4 regions of the Streptococcus sp. HMSC10E12 genome follow, and region 2 is predicted to be linked to each of the others. Evidence: predicted binding sites of a transcription regulator. Region 2 holds the regulator's gene; each other region holds the start of a gene.
What was found. Region 2 encodes Rex, which represses fermentation and respiration genes when NADH is low (regulators of the CRP and FNR family bind a similar motif). Its sites were predicted from a motif close to TTGTGAANTANTTCACAA; they were not measured.
Positions count from the first base shown of each region.

Region 1: HMPREF3112_RS04530 ((S)-acetoin forming diacetyl reductase) is a predicted target of Rex. The motif match lies at 2,154-2,171, and genes of this name have one in related genera.
Region 3: HMPREF3112_RS00730 (class II fructose-bisphosphate aldolase) is a predicted target of Rex. The motif match lies at 1,802-1,819, and genes of this name have one in related genera.
Region 4: lpdA (dihydrolipoyl dehydrogenase) is a predicted target of Rex. The motif match lies at 1,392-1,409, and genes of this name have one in related genera.

Region 1 is NZ_KV791087.1:284,217-287,853, reverse strand. It holds gene lepA (translation elongation factor 4) at 1-851, opposite strand, end outside; gene HMPREF3112_RS11410 (hypothetical protein) at 975-1,139, opposite strand; gene HMPREF3112_RS04530 ((S)-acetoin forming diacetyl reductase) at 1,242-2,006, opposite strand; gene HMPREF3112_RS04525 (rhodanese-like domain-containing protein) at 2,219-2,512, opposite strand; gene ndk (nucleoside-diphosphate kinase) at 2,514-2,927, opposite strand; partial or broken gene HMPREF3112_RS04515 (cobalamin-independent methionine synthase II family protein) at 3,095-3,637, shown strand, end outside.
Region 2 is NZ_KV791083.1:67,105-70,741, reverse strand. It holds gene HMPREF3112_RS01650 (rhamnan synthesis F family protein) at 1-568, shown strand, start outside; gene radC (RadC family protein) at 614-1,300, shown strand; gene HMPREF3112_RS01640 (gamma-glutamyl-gamma-aminobutyrate hydrolase family protein) at 1,358-2,053, opposite strand; gene HMPREF3112_RS01635 (redox-sensing transcriptional repressor Rex) at 2,046-2,705, opposite strand; gene HMPREF3112_RS01630 (DUF1831 domain-containing protein) at 2,847-3,194, opposite strand; gene HMPREF3112_RS01625 (cysteine desulfurase family protein) at 3,196-3,637, opposite strand, start outside.
Region 3 is NZ_KV791076.1:22,778-26,414, forward strand. It holds gene HMPREF3112_RS00720 (glutamate-cysteine ligase family protein) at 143-1,438, shown strand; tRNA gene HMPREF3112_RS00725 (tRNA-Leu) at 1,631-1,716, shown strand; gene HMPREF3112_RS00730 (class II fructose-bisphosphate aldolase) at 1,862-2,743, shown strand; gene HMPREF3112_RS00735 (hypothetical protein) at 3,147-3,503, shown strand; gene HMPREF3112_RS10855 (hypothetical protein) at 3,536-3,637, shown strand, end outside.
Region 4 is NZ_KV791104.1:415,838-419,474, forward strand. It holds gene HMPREF3112_RS08705 (GlsB/YeaQ/YmgE family stress response membrane protein) at 298-537, shown strand; gene HMPREF3112_RS08710 (CsbD family protein) at 794-997, shown strand; gene lpdA (dihydrolipoyl dehydrogenase) at 1,566-2,906, shown strand; gene HMPREF3112_RS08720 (thiamine pyrophosphate-dependent dehydrogenase E1 component subunit alpha) at 3,009-3,637, shown strand, end outside.

The DNA.
Region 1 (3,637 bases), on a different contig from region 2:
ACTGTATCACCGACACGGGTATCCGCAACAGTCTTGATTGAGGCCGCAATATAACCAACATCACCTGTCGCAAGGTAGTCACGGCCAACAGCTTTAGGCGTGAAGATACCAACCTCAGTAACATCAAAGGTCTTGCCATTAGACATCATTTGAATCTTATCGCCTGGTTTAACCATTCCATTAACCACACGCACTTGGAGGATAACCCCACGGTAGGCATCATAAACAGAGTCAAAGATAAGGGCTTGGAGAGGCGCTTCGACTTCACCTTGAGGTGCAGGAACTTTCTCAACGATTTGTTCGAGAATCTCCTCGATACCGATACCAGCTTTAGCTGATGCAAGCACGGCTTCAGAAGCATCTAGTCCGATAACATCTTCAACCTCTGTACGCACACGTTCAGGATCTGCAGCTGGAAGGTCGATTTTATTGATAACTGGTAAGATTTCCAAGTCATTATCTAGGGCCAAGTAAACATTGGCAAGTGTTTGCGCTTCAATCCCTTGAGCAGCATCCACCACCAAGATTGCACCCTCACAGGCAGCAAGAGAACGTGACACTTCATAAGTAAAGTCCACGTGTCCTGGTGTGTCGATAAGGTGGAAAATATATGTTTCGCCATCTTTAGCTGTATAGTTAAGCTCAATGGCATTGAGTTTGATAGTGATACCACGTTCACGCTCAAGGTCCATGCTATCAAGGAGTTGCGCCTGCATCTCACGACTTGACACTGTTTCAGTCTTTTCCAAGATACGGTCAGCAAGGGTTGATTTACCGTGGTCAATATGGGCAATAATAGAGAAGTTACGAATCTTCTCCTGTCGTTGTTTTAATTCTTCAATATTTGGCATTTTTATCTTTCCTAGTTCTTACTTGTGATTATAAAAAAAAACTAATCGTTACCTTCTATTATACAAAAAAGACAGGCTTTTGCCTATCTCTAATATCTGCTTTCTGACTGCATTTAGTCCTTCTTATTTCTTAAAAGTATCGTTGTAGTGCTTATTAATAATTGCTGAGCGCTTGTTTTCTGTTGAACTACTTGAAAATGGACCTAAACCACAGGCTAGTACAACAACTCCTAATAGAATAAGGCAATAAAATGGATGCTCAACAATATAGTGTAAAATGTCTGACATAGGACGGCTCCTCTCAAATCATAGTTAATTACGATTATATTATCAGAAATATTATGTTTTATCAAGCAAAAAAAAGAGAGCCTTTCGCTCTCCATTTTAATCTTAATGGAATTGCATACCACCATCAACGATGATTGTTTGACCTGTGATGTAGTTTGAGTCAGGTCCAGCAAGGAAGCTAACCGCTGCTGCTACGTCTTCAGGTTCAGACAAACGTTTGAGGGTAATATCTTTAGCAAAAGTTTGCATACCCCATTCGTCATCTTTACCAGCATTTTTACCAACTTCGTGGGCAATGTCAAACATCATTGGAGTCTTAACGATACCTGGTGCATAAGCATTGACAGTAATGCCTGAATCAGCCAAGTCACGCGCCAAAGTTTGAGTGATACCACGAACTGCAAATTTAGTACCACCATAGACAGTCAAGTTAGGGTTACCAACGACACCAGCTTGAGATGTTGCATTGATGATTTTACCACCATGACCGAGTGCTTTAAATTGTGCTTGTGCAGCTTGAGCACCCCAAATAACACCACCGACATTGATGTTAAATGTACGTTGGAACTGTTCTTCAGTAATTGTATCAAGAGGTGTTGTTGGAGCCACACCGGCATTATTAACAACAACATTCAAATCGCCAAAGTGATCAACAACTTTTTGGAAAGCAGCTGCTACTTCAGCTTGTTTAGATACATCAGCTACAACTGCAAATGCTTTATCTGCTGACAATTCAGCAACCGCTTTTTCTGCAGTTTCAGCGTTGTAGTCCAATACTCCGACTTTAAAACCATCTTCAACCAAACGTTTTGCAATCGCAAAACCAATACCTTGACCTGCACCTGTAACAATAGCAACTTTTGACATACGAAATCCTCCTCTACCAATTGAGTAACAGGCTTAATTACAAGCCCTATCTCAATTGAAATACGCTAAGTTAGTCAAGTTCTGGCAAAGTCATTTTTCATAGGCTTTGTCTTAACTCAATTAAAATTTTACCCCTTTATGAAAACGTTGTCAAGTAATTATCAAACTTTTCTGAAAACAAATAAGACCACCTTGAGGTGACCTTATTTCTATTATTCTTCAAATTCAAAACCTAATGCTTCCATATCGTCCAAGCCACCTAGATTTGTCACCTTAGTATAGCCTCTCTCTTTAAGGACCGATGCAGCAAATTCTGCACGAGGGCCCATTTTACAATAGAGGTAAATGGAAGCGTCTTTTTCAGCTGGAATGTCAGCAGAGAAAAACTGGGTGTGAGGTATTAAGAGGGCATCCTTAACATGTCCTTCTGCATACTCTTCTGGACTCCTGACATCAATTAACAGTCCACCCTTGGCTATATCAAACTGAATCTGTGCTAAATCCATCCTACTCACCAAACCAAATCTGAATTTCTCGAGCCGCAGATTCCTCTGAATCAGAGCCATGAACAATATTTGGAATCATGTCACCATCTGGTGCTGTTGCAAAGTCTCCACGAATCGTTCCAGGAGCAGCATCGCCTGGATTAGTTGCTCCCATCATATCACGCCATGACTTGATAACACCTGGACCAGAAATAATGCCAATCACTGATGGACCACTCATCATGAATTCTGCAATGCTAGGAAAAAAAGGTTTATCAACCAATTGAGCATAATGTTCTTTAAGACGTTCTTCGTCAAGTGTCAGCATTTCCATTCGTTCAATAATAAAGCCACGACGTTCAATACGATCAATCACTTGTCCCATCAAGTGTCGTTTTACAGCATCTGGTTTAATAATAAAAAATGTTTTTTGCATGTTCCCAACCTTCATTGTTTTCTTTTCATTTTACCATAGGAAGTATCATTTTGCAGACCAAAACCTTATATAGTCTTAAACTATACCCACAGAAAGAAAATAACTATTTTCAATCGAAATAAATAAAAAGTATTATAGATGTAAAAACTTATTTTGAGGTGAATCTTATGACAAAATCTAAATTTCAATTAGTTGGTTCTCTCCTTCGTCCTGCAGATCTCCGTAAATACAAGGACGAAATCGAGCACCGTGACGACATCCAGTATCCTTTCTACGATGCCCTCCCTGGTTATCAAGAAACTGAAACCGCAGATATTAAGCAAATTGTGGCTGACCAAAAGGCTAATGGTATTGACATCCTTACTGATGGTGAGTTTGGGCGTTCTATGTGGCACTTGGACTTTGTCTGGGGTCTCAAAGGTATTGAACGTTATATTGCAGAGCATGGCTATACATTTAAAGATCACGACGGCGGACAATATGAGACTCGTAAAGATATTGGTATTCGTATCACCGAACCACTCTCAGGTAAAAACCACCATTATCTAGATATCTACAAATTGGTTAAGGCTGAAGCTGGTGATGAAGATACTAAGCAAACTATCTGGGGCCCGGCTCATGCTTATACTGAACTTGCTATCTTTGACCGTTTGGCTGGTCCTGGTCAAGTATATGAAACAAACGAAGACCTCAAAAAAGGTTTGATTAAT
Region 2 (3,637 bases):
GTACGACTTTATTGGGCATTTTCACACAGAAGACTTTGGAAATGAGGGCAAACTTGTTGATGAAGCTACAAGACTTGCTTTAGTGGATATACTATTAGATGAGGAGAAAGTGGCATCAATCTTTGACCATTTTCCAGAGGTTGGTCTGGTTTTTGCTGATTTATCAAAAGAACTCTATTGGACAGATGCAATTGGTGCCTTAAATCAAGAACAGACAGTTAAACTAACTAACGAATGTCAAAAAGTAATCAATCATTCGCTTCATGTTTTTCAAGGTTCTATGTGGTTGTCAAAAGATTTTCTAGAAAAAATTATTCTTAAGGATAAGCAAGCTTTCTATGACTTTGATGAGGATACCCTTTCTTATCTTTTCTATCGAAAAGCCTGGGATCTAGGAATTGATTATCGTATTATTGCTTCAGGAAAAATATCTTTTGCAGAACGTTATAAGCTCCATCTTATTGAAATGTCACAGGTAGCAGAACCACTGACGTTAAAGAAAAAATTTTCAGCATATCGAAAAGCCTTGTTAAAGAAATTAGGTTTAAAAAAATCTTCAGCTGTTTAACTTCCCCTCCCACTTACGAATAGGTAAGTAGGAGGTTTTTTTCTTATGTATAGTATTGTAGCTGAGGAGTCGGGGCTTTTGCCTCGTGAGCGACTCTTACAGAAGGGAGCAGAGGTTTTGTCGGACCAGGAGTTGTTGGCGATAGTGCTGCGGACAGGGACTAGGTCTGAGTCGGTCCTATCTATGGCCAATCGTATTTTGAAAGGGATGACGAGTTTGGCGGATTTGTCTCGTTTGTCCTTGAATGAGCTTCAGGAGATTCCTGGTATTGGGCGTGTGAAGTCTATTGAGCTCAAGGCTATGGTGGAGTTGGCTAAGCGGATTGAGAAGGCTGAGTTGGCTCGGTCTGAGCAGATTATGTCTAGCCAGCAGGTGGCGCGTCGTATGATGTTGGATATTGGCGACAAGCCTCAGGAGCATCTGGTGGCTATCTATTTGGATACGCAGAACCGTATTATTCAGCAAAAGACGGTCTTTATTGGTGGGGTTCGTCGTTCGATTGCTGAGCCACGTGAGATTTTACATTATGCCTGTCATCTGATGGCAACGTCTTTGATTGTGGTTCACAATCATCCGTCGGGTGAGGCATATCCAAGTCGAAATGATATTGATTTTACCCAAAAGATTAAGCGGTCCTGTGATGATTTAGGGATTTGTCTGCTTGATCATCTGATTGTTGGAAAATCAACCTATTATTCCTTTCGTGAGGAGAGGGAGGATTTTGATCTTTAGGTTGAACCTATGTGATAAAGACAAGAGAAAAGCAACTGAGTGCAGTCTCAGTTGCTTTTAAAGTTCGTTAACGACGTATTCAAAGAGTTTGAGGTCTTCTTCACGTTTGTCTAGGAGAAGCTCTGGGTGCCATTGTACACCAAGAAAGCGAAGGTCTGGACTATTTGACTCAACAGCTTCGACTGTGTTGTCCTCAGGATCACGCGCAATGACACGAAGGTCAGAGGCCAAGTGTTTGATACTTTGATGGTGGAAGGAGTTGATAGAGGTTCCACATCCGTAGATTTCTGCCAACTTGCTGTTCTCATCAACAATCATCTCATGGTAGAGGTAATCAGAAGGCTTGTCCTGCCAGTGATGCTCAATATCTTGATGGAGGCTACCACCTAGTGCGACGTTCATTAGTTGGGTTCCACGACAGATTGAAAAGATGGGTTTCTTCTGCTTAGTGGCTTCCTCGATGAGTGCCATTTCAAAGATATCCCGTTCGAGGAAGAAGTCATCTTCACTGGCATGGTTCTCTTCGTTGTAGAATTTAGGGTCAACGTTTTGCCCACCGATAAGGATGAGCTTGTCAATCATGGAGATATAGGTCTTGGCTTCCGATGGATCGGATACTGGTAGTAGGATTGCTAGGCCACCGGCTCTTTGAACTCCTTCTACAAAGCCAGATGGGGCATAGGACCAGTTGATATCTTCATGGGCTGGATTAGGCCTTACATTGGCAGTGATTCCGATAATTGGTTTAGTCATTGTTTCTCCTTGATTTTTCTTCTTCTTTCATGAAATAGAGTAGGGTTTGTAGTTCGCTAGTCAAGTCTACATATTGGACCACTACATGGCGTGGAAGATTGAGGTTGACCGGAGAGAAACAGAGAATGCCTTCAATTCCAGCATCAACCAAAAGATCAGCCACCTCCTGGGCCTTAACTGATGGCACTGTCAGGATGGCTGTTTTGATATCTTCTTGGGCAATCTTGTCCTTAATCTGGGAAATCCCATAGATAGGAATCTTGTCCTCGGTTTGAGTTCCAACCAATTCGTTATCGTCTGTATCAAAAGCCATGACCAGCTGCATGCGGTTACGCTCTTGAAAACGGTAGTGGAGGAGGGCACGCCCGACATTACCAACACCTACGAGGAGTACCTTGGTAGTCGCATTGTCATTTAGGAGTTCAGCGAAAAATGTCATCAGCTTGTTTACGTCATAACCAAAACCACGACGACCTAGCTCACCAAAGTAGGAGAAGTCCCGACGAACAGTGGCAGGGTCAATCCCAATCGCTTCAGCAATTTGTTTAGAGCTTGCTTTATCGATATTTTCACGATGGAATCGTTTGAAAATACGATAGTAGAGAGAGAGACGTTTGGCAGTGGCGTTTGGGATGTTTTTCTCAAATGTCATTGATCGCTTTCCTTTCTTTAATTAGTATGATTCTCTTATATTTTAAGAAAAGTTTGTGAAGAATGCAACAAAATAGTGTAGATGAGGCGATATAAAAAACCTATCACATGGATAGGCTATTTCTATGTAGTAAGAAAAAATTTAGACTTCTTCTTGCTCGAAAACGTTACGATCAACCAAACTCTGCATCAAGAAGTAGAATTTTTCTTGCAAGATATGGTGATCTTCATTTTTAAAGATATTAACGTTACGAAGGCCAGATTTGTCTGTGATAGACAATTTGAAGCCTGTCAAGTCTTTGTTAATAGTGATTTTGAGTGGAAAACCTTCGCCTGAGTTAGGCACTTTTTCGAGAAGGCGGTGCAACTCGTAGTTTCCGATTTTATTTTGCACAAAAGTCGTATCACGTAGAGTGAATTTTTTGACATTAGGACTGATGGTGTAACGGTACTTACAGTCAGTCAAATGAATGCTTTTTTCAAATGCCATGTTAGTCTCCTATGATTTGATTAAGTTTTTCTGCTAGGGCCTGGAGTTCTTCAGCGGTATTTTCCTCTGATAAACTAATGCGAATGGCTGTTTTTAGCTTGTCAGAATCCTTGCCATAGAGGGCCTGGATGACATGACTTGGATCAACAGTTCCAGCAGTACAAGCAGAACCTGTTGAGACAGCAAAGCCTGCTAGGTCTAACAAGGTTAAGAGAGGCCCATTTTCCTTACCAGTAAAGCTAATATTGATAACGTGAGGTAGGCTAGATCCTCCGCCATTAATTTCATAAGGAATGGTAAGGGAATCTAGAAAGGCCTGACGAATCGTTTCAACATGTTGGTAATTGTCTTGGTAGTGGTCACTAGCATGCTTGTAAGCAGCGGTCATACCTGCAATACCGACCAGATTTTCAGTGCTAGCACGGCGTTTTTCTTCTTGCTCA
Region 3 (3,637 bases), on a different contig from region 2:
AATGGGAATAAATAAGCATGTAACGCTTGTTTACGAAAGGTAATACTGTTATTTTTCGTAAGCAGGCGTTTTTTTGGGCTATAAATCGTCTGAATATTTTGATATAATGGAATAAGCTTATTTTAAAAAGGGGGACATTATTTTGACAACAGCCAAGGAACTGCTTAAGCAAAGGTATTATGAGCCAATTAAGGAGCAACCCGAATTATTTGTGGGGATTGAGTTGGAATACCCAGTTGTTAATTTGAGTGGTAATGCTACAGATGTCTCTCTTATGAAACAGTTGTTAGTCTTTCTCTTAGATAATTTTGATTTTAAAGCTGATAAGTATGATTCTGATAACAATCCTATTCAGCTTATTGATAAAACTTCTGGAGACATGATCCTTTTTGAAGTCTCCTACAATACGATTGAGTTTGCTTTTGCAAAGGCTGAGAGAATTTCTGAGGTTGAGGAACGTCTGGATACTTACCTCAGTATAATCCAACCCTATCTTCAGAATCATAATCATGAGTTGCAAGGTTGGGGAGTGAATCCAAACTGGGCAAAAAATGATAACAGACCTGTTAAATCTCCTCGTTATGAGATGCTTATGGATTTTCTTGAGCTATCTAAAGCAAAGAACGATCCTTTCTTTCATGATTATCCAGAATATGGTTCTTTCATCTGTGGGAGTCAGGTACAGTTAGATGTTTCAAAAACGTCCTATTTAAGGGTTTTAAATGCTTTTAATCAAATAGAGGGACCCAAAGCAGTATTATTGGCAAACTCTGAATTTTGGGGCTCAGATTGGGATTTAGCGCTTTCTCGTGATGTTTTCTGGGAGAATTCCATGCATGGTGTTTTTGAGGAAAATGCAGGGGTATTTCCCAAGGTGTTTAAAAGCGAAGATGACTATTTTTCTTACTTGTCTGAGACAGCCATTTTTACTGCTAAGCGTGGTGATGAAACCTACTATTTTGAACCAATACGTGCTAAAGACTATCTAAGTACGTCATCTATCAAGGCACACTCTATTCATGGCGAAGTAGTCACTATTGAGCCAAGTGAGGAAGATTTTAAGACTCACCGTTCTTATCAATTCCAAGATTTAACGACGCGAGGGACTATTGAGTTTCGCAGTGTTTGTACCCAACCTTTCTCATCAACCTTTGCGCCAGCAGCCTTTCACCTTGGTCTTTTAGTCAATTTGGAAAATCTAGAAAATATTTTGAATGACGCACCTATTTTTGAAGCGTTTGACTATGATTATCCTAGAATTCGTCGTTTATATTCGAAAAAGGATATTTCTGATACAGACCTCAAAATGATTTTACCTTTGACAGAATCGCTATTGTCTTGTGCTGAGGATGGCTTAAAATCGCGTGGTTTTGGAGAAGAAGTCTACTTAGCGCCCCTTAGAGAGAGATTAGATAGGCTGAATAAGAGTTTGGTTTAACCTTTGATATAAGATATAATAGATAACTTTTGCTAAAAAATTTAAAAAAAGGCAAAAAAGTATTGACGTCAGCAAACAATAAATGGTATTATATAGTAGTTGTTTCGAAAGAGACAAGAGAAAGTTATAAAAAAACTTTCAAAAAGGTATTGACACAAGTTGTCAATCTTGATATAATAACTAATGTTGTTAGCGGAAATGGCGGAATTGGCAGACGCGCAGGACTAAGGATCCTGTGACCGCTTTAGGTCGTGAGGGTTCAAGTCCCTCTTTCCGCAGAGTAACCAGTCAGATGACTGGTTTTTTTGTATTAAAAAATCAAAACGCTTACAAATTGTAGAAAAGCTAGTTTTTTGAGTCTAATTGTGATAGAATAAACTTGTAAACGGGTTCAAACCCAAAAAAATATAGGAGGCCTTTATAATGGCAATCGTTTCAGCAGAAAAATTTGTCCAAGCAGCTCGTGATAATGGTTACGCAGTTGGTGGATTTAACACAAACAACCTTGAGTGGACTCAAGCTATCTTGCGTGCAGCAGAAGCTAAACAAGCTCCAGTACTTATCCAAACTTCTATGGGTGCAGCTAAGTACATGGGTGGTTACAAATTGTGTAAAGTTCTCATCGAAGAATTGGTTGAATCAATGGGTATCACTGTACCAGTTGCTATTCACCTTGACCACGGTCACTACAATGATGCTTTGGAATGTATCCGTGTAGGTTACACTTCAGTTATGTTTGACGGTTCACACCTTCCAGTTGAAGAAAACCTTGAAAAAGCAGCTAAAGTTGTTGAATTTGCACACGCTAACGGTGTATCAGTTGAAGCTGAAGTTGGTACAATCGGTGGTGAAGAAGATGGTATCATCGGTGATGGTGAATTGGCACCAATCGAAGATGCTAAAGCTATGGTTGCAACTGGTATCGACTTCCTTGCAGCAGGTATCGGTAACATCCACGGTCCTTACCCAGAAAACTGGAGCGGACTTCACCTTGACCACTTGCAAAAATTGACAGAAGCTGTTCCTAACTTCCCAATCGTATTGCACGGTGGATCAGGTATTCCTGACGATCAAATCCAAGCAGCTATCAAACTTGGTGTTGCTAAAGTTAACGTTAACACTGAGTGTCAAATCGCATTTGCTAACGCAACACGTAAATTTGTTGCTGAATACGAAGCAAATGAAGCAGAATACGACAAGAAGAAACTCTTCGACCCACGTAAATTCTTGAAACCAGGTTTCGAAGCTATTACAGAAGCTGTTGAAGAACGTATCGACGTATTCGGTTCAGCAAACAAAGCTTAGTTGAAAAAAAGAACAAGGTCTTTTCTGGATCTTGTTTTTTTGTACCCAATAAATAGTTAGTGTCTGCGAATCAATCTGTGATTGGGAGCAAACAAAGCTTAATTAGACTATATAAGCTTGAAATGAAAGGGTTTGTCCAATATGGACAAGCCTTTTTCTTATGTTTTGCCCCCATTTTGCCCCCGATTTATAAATTTCAGTTCGTTTTGATTATAGATGTAGTCCAAACAAAGCGCAATTAGGCTATTAAAACAAGGTCCTTTCTGAGTCTTGTTTTTTTATCCCCAAATAAATAGGTAGTATCTGCGAATCAATCTATGATTGAGAGTGAACAAATTTTAAAGAGTGGATACCACTTAGGTCGATAGATTCTATTTCCTAACTTTTTAAGATATGCTATAATATGAATATGTTTGATAATTATATTTTACCCGTATTTTTTGGTGGTGGAGCTCTTGCTCTACTAGGTTTAGTGTTATTTGGTTGGGCCTTGCCTTCATTTTTGAAGGGTAAGTGGTCTTATTTGATTTCTTTGCTAGGTTTAGGTTTGGTTGCTTTTGCCTATTTTGATGCGGCGATTGTTATCACTTATAAAATCTGGCTTGGATTGCTAGGTGTCATCATGATTGGTTGGGGACTTCCTTTTAACAATCGCAAGGGACGCCGTGCGATGACTATTTTCTGGGCTGTCATGGCAATCGTTGTAGGTATTGCTGCTATTGCATTCACTATTGCTTATGGTGTCATTAACCGTCACTAACATGAAACTGTAAAACATGCTATAATAATGGCATGTTTTATTTTATGACCCTATCATTTATTATCATGCCTGCCTTGGGCTGCTTCTTAATAGGCTTGGCTTTTGCTAAATCAGATCGTTGGGAGTTTTCTTGG
Region 4 (3,637 bases), on a different contig from region 2:
AATAGTAGAAGCCTGTGTAGATTTTTAACAAAAAAATGAGATAAGCGAAATTGTAAAACTATGCAAGCGATTGCAAGGGGCAATGATGGTTTTCATGTCTATTTTTGTGTAAGCGCAAACATTTTCATTGACTTATCAATTTGATTAACTTATACTGTTATTAACAGGTATATACTAACATTAATCTTATGATTGTTAAGATTAATATAAAAAATGTTTTAGCTAAAATGTAACTCTTTAGATGGTTTGATTTTCCAAACAATCTAACTTTCCTCTATTTAGAAAGGGGGAGACATTATGCTTTGGGCTATTATTGTCGGAGGCTTTATAGGTTTTATTGCTGGTGGAATCACTAAAAAGGGAGGTTCCATGGGAATAATTGCCAATATCTTTGCAGGTTTAATTGGTTCATCTGTTGGACAGTCACTCTTCGGTTCTTGGGGACCTAGACTAGCTGGAATGGCCTTAGTTCCATCAATTTTAGGGGCAGTTATTGTTGTTGCAGTAGTATCATTTTTCTTAGGAAAAAAAGAATAATTTTCAATATTTCGATAGGAAGACTCCAATCAACTAGCAAACTTAGTGCTGATAAATTTAAAAAGTGGTAAACATGGACTAGCTAATGGTTTATCAGCAAATAAAGATAACGTTAGTGAGGGTGTTCAAGCTGTTTATGACTCGACTTCAACACAAAAGCTATAATTTAACTTATCTTGTTATACTTAAAAATTTGAATGTATTATTGAAGAGCGTTCATATTTAACAATCTTTATGTCCAAAGGAGGATAAAATTATGTCAGTAGAAGAAAAACTCAACCAAGCTAAAGGCGCATTTAAAGAAGGTGTCGGAAAATTAACTGGTGATAAAAAAACAGAAAAAGAGGGTGCTGCTGAAAAAGCAGTCTCAAAAGTGAAAGAAGTTGCCGAAGATGCCAAAGATGCTGTCGAAGGCGCTATCGAAGGTGTGAAAAATATGATTAAAAAGGACGATAAATAATTAAATAGCCAATTGATTTTTCACATAAAAGCTACAAAAGCTACTCTACAAAAAAATAGAGTTGTCATATTCTACTCCTAATTACTCACTTATAAGATTACTTTCAAAATAACTACAAATCGATATTCTTATAATATTATTCAGTTGAAAAATCAACTTTCTTTAGATTAATTCAAATTCCTTTTTAACTCCATATACATATTCTTTCTAATAGTAAAAGCACTCTAATTTCTATAGTTTTATACAAGCTATAGACGCTAGAGTGTTTTTTATAACATTTTGAAGAATTATTTAATGATTAGGGGAGATTTGTATTTATCTAGTGTCTATAAAAATCAGCAAAGTATAAGTGCTGACGTCATCCCGAATAGGGAATGGCAAACGTTTGCATTACTTGTGAATATTTTCACTACCAAAACATCACATTTTCAGTGAATTACTTGATTTTCATAAGTATTAGTTTTATAATCAAAGTATAGAAAACGCTTTCAAAAACATCTCCGAGTTTTTGTCCTACTTGAAGTGGTTAGGCTAACAGCCGACTTCCATTCTAGAAAGGAGTATTGTTTTGAGTCAATGTGATATTCTCATTATAGGGGCAGGTCCTGGCGGTTATGTTGCTGCTGAAGAAGCTGCCCGTTTAGGTAAAAAGGTAACTGTCATTGAGAAAAACTCCATAGGTGGCACTTGTTTGAACGTTGGCTGTATCCCATCCAAAGCCTATCTTCAACATGCTCATTGGCTATTAGCTGCTAAAGAAGCCTCTCAGTATGGAGTAACAATTTTAAATGATAATCTTGATTTTCAAAAACTTGTTGCTCGCAAAGATCAAGTCGTAGCAACACTACAGTCTGGTATTCAATCAAGTTTTAAACAATTAGGGATCACCTATATTGAAGGTGAGGCAGCTTATATTTCTGATAAAACCTTCCAAGTTAATGGTGAAAGAGTCTCAGGTAAGTCTGTTATTTTGGCGACGGGGAGTCATCCATTTATTCCTCCTATTTCTGGTATTAACGATGTTGACTATTTGACAACAGATAGCTTTTTCAACTTAAAGGAACTTCCTCAACGTTTGGTTATCATTGGTGGGGGTATTATTTCCGTTGAGTTAGCTTTTGCTATGGCTCCACTAGGTGTGGATGTGACAGTAATAGAGGTTGCACCAACAATTTTGGCAACTGAAGATGACGAAGCACGTTCCATTATTAGAGAAAAGATGGAGCAACTTGGAATTACTATACTGGAAGGAGTTAGCATAGATAGAGTTGAAGAAAATGCTGTAATTCTAGCAAATGGCAAGTCCTACTCTTATGATAACTTACTTGTAGCAACAGGACGTAAGCCAAATATTGAGTTAGCCCAAATGATGGGCTTGGAGCTGACTGAAAAAGGTTTTATAAAGGTAGATAGTTATTACGAGTCATCTCAATCAGGTGTTTATGCGATTGGGGATTTGATTCCTGGATATATGTTAGCTCATGTTGCTAGTAGCGAGGGAATCAAAGCTGTTCGAGCCATTTGTCGTCAGGCTGAGGAACCGGTGGATAATTCAAGTGTTCCACGGTCGCTCTTTACAACGCCAGAGATTGCTTCCTTTGGCTTGTCAGAAGAGGAGGCGGTTCAACAAGGATACGATATATCAGTTGGTCAACTTCCTTATGTTTATAATGGTCGAGCAATTGCGTCTAATTCAGCAAAAGGTTTTGTTAAAATTGTCTCTGAAAAACGCTATCACCTACTATTAGGTGCCGTTATCGTTGGCCCACATGCAACTGATATTTTACAATCCTTGATTGTCTTGAAAGATGCTGAAGGAACACTTGATCAGCTTGATAAGACTATTTTTGCACATCCAACAATTTCTGAGTTGGTTCAGGAAGTTGCAAGACTGATTTTAAGGTCCTAAGCTCGATGGATAGGTTTAGCGTAGTCATTTTCATTTTTTTAAATTTATATATGTCAATAATATTTGTTTTTTATAAAGTTCTCTATAGAAGGAGGAAACAATATGACACATTATCAAGAATTGCCACAAGCCCTAATGAAAGAAAAACATCAGGGACAAACCTTAACCAAGGAAGAAGTTAAGGTTCAAACTGCCCATGATCTTGGTGTGGAAAATGTTTCAAAAGAAGAGGCTAAATCCATGTATAAGACTATGTGCGATATTCGAAATTTTGAAGAAAATGCACGACATTTCTTTTCAATCGGTCAAATTCCAGGATTTGTTCATCTTTACTCAGGTGAGGAGGCTATTGCGACTGGGGTATGTGCTAACCTGACTGATAAAGACTACATTACTAGCACACACCGAGGACATGGACACTGTGTGGCTAAAGGTGGAGACCTTAAAAAAATGATGGCTGAAATCTTTGGTAAGTCTACAGGGCTTGGTAAAGGTAAGGGTGGCTCTATGCATATCGCTGACTTGGATAAAGGAATCCTTGGTGCTAACGGTATGGTAGGTGGAGGCTTTGGTCTTGCGACTGGTGCTGCTATGCGTAACAAATATCTAAAGACTGATGATGTTGCTGTATGTTTCTTTGGTGACGGTGCTGCCAACGAAGGTAATTTTCATGAGTGCTTAAACATGGCCTCTATTTGGAATCTACCTGTGGTATTTGTAAATGAAAATAA